One region of the Rhodospirillum rubrum ATCC 11170 genome, then DNA from elsewhere that is predicted to be linked to it. Evidence: predicted binding sites of a transcription regulator. Region 1 holds the regulator's gene; the other holds the start of a gene.
What was found. Region 1 encodes LexA, which represses DNA repair genes until DNA is damaged. Its sites were predicted from a motif close to ATGTTCTANTTTGGTTC; they were not measured.
Positions count from the first base shown of each region.

Region 2: the regulator LexA is predicted to act here: its motif matches at 1,366-1,382, upstream of recA (recombinase RecA).

Region 1 is NC_007643.1:2,199,087-2,201,549, reverse strand. Features, by position in the region: gene RRU_RS09850 (nucleoside recognition protein) at 1-942, shown strand, start outside; gene lexA (transcriptional repressor LexA) at 1,004-1,759, opposite strand; gene trpC (indole-3-glycerol phosphate synthase TrpC) at 1,992-2,463, opposite strand, start outside.
Region 2 is NC_007643.1:3,252,226-3,254,688, reverse strand. Features, by position in the region: gene RRU_RS14555 (hybrid sensor histidine kinase/response regulator) at 1-1,324, shown strand, start outside; gene recA (recombinase RecA) at 1,434-2,463, shown strand, end outside.

The DNA.
Region 1 (2,463 bases):
TCGGGTCGTGAAGGGTTAGGGGTGTTCTGGACCCTGGCCAAGGTGATGATCCCGGTGATGATCGGCGTGAAAGCGGTTGTGGAGCTTGGGCTTTTGCCCATTCTCGCCCGGGCTTTCGAACCGGTGATGGCCCTGGTCGGCCTGCCTGCGGCAACCGGCTTGGTCTGGGTGACGGCCTTGCTGGTCAATATGTACGGCGGGGCGGCGGTCTTGCTGGCGCTGATGCCCGACCTTCATCTGAGCGGCGCCCAGGTCACCATTTTGGGCGTGATGATCCTGATCGCCCATGCCATTCCCCTTGAGCAGCGCATCGCCCAACGCGCCGGCACCGGTTTCCTCTTTTCCACCCTGCTGCGCCTGGGCGGCGCCCTGTGCCTGGGGGCGATCCTCAATGGCGTTTATCGGGCCGGCGACTGGCTGCAGGGCCCGGCGCCGGTCTCGATGGTGTCAAGCGGATCGTCCGCCACCGAGCGCGGCAATTGGGCGGGATGGATCACCGATTCGCTCCATACCCTGGGCGTCATCATGATCATCGTCGTGTCGCTGGTCGTGCTGCTGCGCCTTATGGACAAGCTGGGGATCACCGCCCGCTTGACGGCGCTGCTCGCCCCGGTTTTGGGTACCGTCGGCATCGGCGGGCGGGCAATGCCCCTGACCATGGTCGGCGTGCTGCTTGGGCTGTCCTATGGCGGGGCTTTGATCATTCGCGAGGCCAAGGCCGGCACCATTCCCCGGCGCGACCTGTTCTTGTCGATCTGCCTGCTCAGCCTGACCCACAGCCTGATCGAGGATACCTTGTTCATCATGGCGCTGGGCGCCGATCTGACGGGCATCTTGCTGGCCCGCGTCGTCTTCACCCTGATCGTGATCTGGGCGCTTGATAAGGTTTTGCGCGTCGTTCCCGAACGCACGGCCGAACGGTTATTGTTCGCCAAGGCCTGATCGCCAAAAGATCCCCGGCGCCGAGCGGCGGGGATCTTTTTTTTGCGAAGACGGATTTGCCCTAATAGCTGCGGATCAGCCCGACCAGCCGACCCTGGATGCGCACGCGGTCGGGGCCGTAGATCTGGGTTTTGAAGGCGCGGTTGGCCGGTTCCAGGGCGATCGAGGCCCCCTTGCGGCGCAGGCGCTTCAGGGTGGCTTCCTCGTTATCGACCAGGGCGACGATGACCGTGCCGTTTTCGGCTTCGTCGCAGCGCCGCACCACCGCCAGATCACCACTGAGGATGCCCGCTTCGATCATCGAGTCCCCTTCGATGCGCAGGGCGAAATGCTCGCCGCCGCGCACCATGCTGGCCGGCACATCGATGCTCGACGTCGGATCGATCAGGGCGGCGATCGGCGTGCCGGCGGCGATCTTGCCCAAAAGCGGCAGGCTGATCGACTCGGTGAACAGCACCTGCGGTACTTGGGTCGACGGCAGGGTCGGGGTGAAATTGCCGCGGATGACCTGGGGCGAGAATCCGGTTTCCGGCAGAGGGCCGCCGAACAGCGGCGCGGGCTGCCCGTCGTCAAGGGCTTCGCCGTCGCCGTCGAAGGTCAGATTGCAGGGCAGGCGCAGCACTTCCAGGGCGCGGGCCCGATGGGGAAGGCGCTTGAGAAAGCCCCGTTCCTCCAGCCCTTTGATCAGGCGGTGAATGCCCGATTTGGACTTGAGCCCCAGGGCGTCCTTCATCTCGTCGAACGAGGGGGAAACGCCCGAAAGCTTCAAACGCTGGTCGATGAACGACAACAGCAGGTACTGCTTGCGCGTGAGCATGCCAGAGCGACTCCCAGCCTTTTGCCCGGCCCCTCAACCTCTGCGCGCCCACCCTCTGAGCGGGCGACAAGAAGAACCAAACGTGAATACCGCCTGGAAGTTCTACTTTGGTTCCCCGTTCAGGTCAAGGTGAACCCCTGGACGGTTTGTCGGTGGCGCAGGGGGTGTGGCGGCAAAGAGACACGGGGGGAGAGGAGGGGGGCGGCCTTCCCGGGCCGCGCCCTTTCCGGGATCAGCCGATCAGGGCGCGCACGGCGTCGCCGACATCGGGTTGGCGCATGAAATGTTCGCCGATCAGGAAGCGGCGGGCGCCGACGGCGGTCATGCGGTCGAGGTCCTTGCGGGTGCGCAGACCGCTTTCGGCGACCAGCACCCGGTCGGCGGGCACCATCTTGGCCAGACGCTCGGTCACCGCCAGATCGGTGACCAGGGTTTTCAGATTACGGTTGTTGACGCCGAGCAGCGGCGTGGTCAGGCAGGTCAGGGCGCGGGCGCATTCCTCTTCGTTATGGACCTCGGCCAGCACGTCCATGCCCCAGTCATGGGCGCAGGCTTCGATCTCGGCGGCGGCGCCGTCGTCAAGGGCGGCCAGGATGACCAGGATGCAATCGGCCCCCATCGCCCGGGCCTCGACCACCTGCCAGGGATCGACCATGAAATCCTTGCGCAGCACCGGCAGGGGAACGGCGGCGCGGGCGGCGATC
Region 2 (2,463 bases), 1.1 Mb from region 1:
GGTGGCCGTCGGCGTGTTCTTGTCGCCGATGACCAGCCTGAGCGGCCGCCCCGGCGATCCGCCCGATGGCGCGGTCGCCCATCTGATCGACACCACCGAGCAAAAGAACCTGGAGCAGCAGTTCGCCCAGGCCCAGAAGATGCAGGCGATGGGCCAGCTCGCCGGGGGCGTCGCCCATGATTTCAACAATCTGCTGACGGCGATGATCGGCTTTTCCGATTTGCTGTTGCAACGCCACGGCATCGGCGATCCCAGTTTCGCCGATATCATGCAGATCAAGCAAAACGCCAATCGCGCCGCCAATCTGGTGCGCCAGCTTCTCGCCTTCTCGCGCCGCCAGCCCTTGCGGCCGCGCTTGCTCAATGTGACCGACGCGCTGTCGGAGCTGTCGCATCTGCTGCGCCGCCTGCTTGGCGAGAGGGTGGTCCTGAAGCTCGCCCACGGCCGCGAACCCGTCCATATCCGCGTCGATCCCGGCCAGTTCGATCAGGTCATCATCAATCTGGCGGTCAATGCCCGCGACGCCATGCCCGGCGGCGGGCAACTGACCATCTCGACCCGGCGCGAGGCGGTCGAGACCGAGATGAACCAGGGGACCGAGGCGGTGCCGCCCGGGGATTACGTGGTCATTGATGTCGTCGATACCGGCACCGGCATCACCCGCGAGAACCTTGGTCGGCTGTTCGAGCCGTTCTTCACCACCAAATCGGAAGGAACGGCGGGAGCGGGGACCGGGCTTGGGCTGTCAACCGTTTACGGCATCGTCCGCCAGACCGAGGGCTTCATCTTCGTCGAATCGACCCTGGGCGAGGGGGCGACCTTCACCATCTATCTGCCGCGCCACGAGCCGCCCGTCGAGGTCGCCGGAGCGGGCGCCGGCGGGGCCGAGGGCGGAGTGGGGCCGGGCGACGGCGCGCCGGGCGGGGGCGGCGAGGAAGGGGGCGAGGCCCGCGACCTGACGGGCAAGGAGACCATCTTGCTGGTCGAGGACGAGGACGCCGTGCGGGTGTTCGGATCGCGGGCCCTGCGCAACAAGGGCTATACGGTGCTCGAAGCCCGCTCGGGCGAAGGCGCGCTGGATGTGCTCGAGGACGGTGCCGAGATCGACCTGCTGATCACCGATATGGTGATGCCGGGCATGGATGGGGCCACCCTGGCCGGCCGGGTGCGCGAGGCGCGGCCCGATCTGAAGATCATCCTGATTTCGGGCTATTCCGAGGATGTCATTCGCGGCGATATCGTCAACCAGCCCGATACCCACTTCCTGCCCAAGCCGTTCAGCCTGAAAGCCCTGGCCGAAAAGGTCCGCGAGGTTCTGGCGTGAACGGTGATCTTGTTCTGTTCTATTTTGCCCCTTGAATGCGAGAACAAAAAGAGTACGTTTGAGCATGGTTGCGCGTGCGGGCGCGGCCATGGGATAACGGAGGCCCGAAATGTCGCAGAGCGTCTTGCGTCTGGTGGATAAGGATACGATGGACAAGCAAAAGGCTTTGGAAGCGGCTGTGGGCCAGATCGAGCGCGCCTTTGGCAAGGGCTCGATCATGAAACTCGGCCAGCGCGGCAGTGTCGTCGACATCGAGTCGATCAGCACCGGATCCCTGGGCCTGGATATCGCCCTGGGCATCGGCGGTCTGCCGCGCGGGCGCATCGTCGAGATCTACGGGCCCGAAAGCTCGGGCAAGACCACGCTCGCCCTGCATGTGGTGGCCGAGGCGCAGAAGAAGGGCGGTCAATGCGCCTTCGTCGACGCCGAGCACGCCTTCGATCCGCTCTATGCCCGCAAGCTTGGCGTCAGCCTTGATGACCTGCTGGTGTCCCAGCCCGACACCGGCGAACAGGCCCTGGAAATCGCCGATACCCTGGTGCGGTCGGGCGCCATCGATGTGCTGGTGATTGACTCGGTGGCGGCGCTGGTGCCCAAGGCCGAACTGGAAGGCGATATGGGCGATTCCCATGTCGGCCTGCAGGCGCGGTTGATGAGCCAAGCCCTGCGCAAGCTGACCGGCACGGTCTCGCGCTCCAACACCTTGATTATCTTCATCAACCAGATCCGCATGAAGATCGGCGTGATGTTCGGCAACCCCGAAACCACCACCGGCGGCAATGCGCTGAAGTTCTACGCCTCGGTCCGTCTCGACATCCGCCGCATCGGCGCGGTGAAGGACAAGGAGGAGGTCGTCGGCAACCAGACGCGGGTCAAGGTGGTCAAGAACAAGGTCGCCCCGCCGTTCAAGGTGGTCGAATTCGACATCATGTATGGCGAGGGCATCTCCAAGCTAGGCGAGATGCTCGACCTGGGGGTGAAGGCCAATATCATCGAGAAGTCGGGGGCGTGGTTCTCGTATAATTCCACCCGCATCGGCCAGGGCCGCGAGAACGCCAAGCAGTTCCTGCGCGACAATCCGGCGATGGCCGAGGAAATCGAAAACGCCGTGCGCGCCAATGCCGGGCTGATCGCCGAGG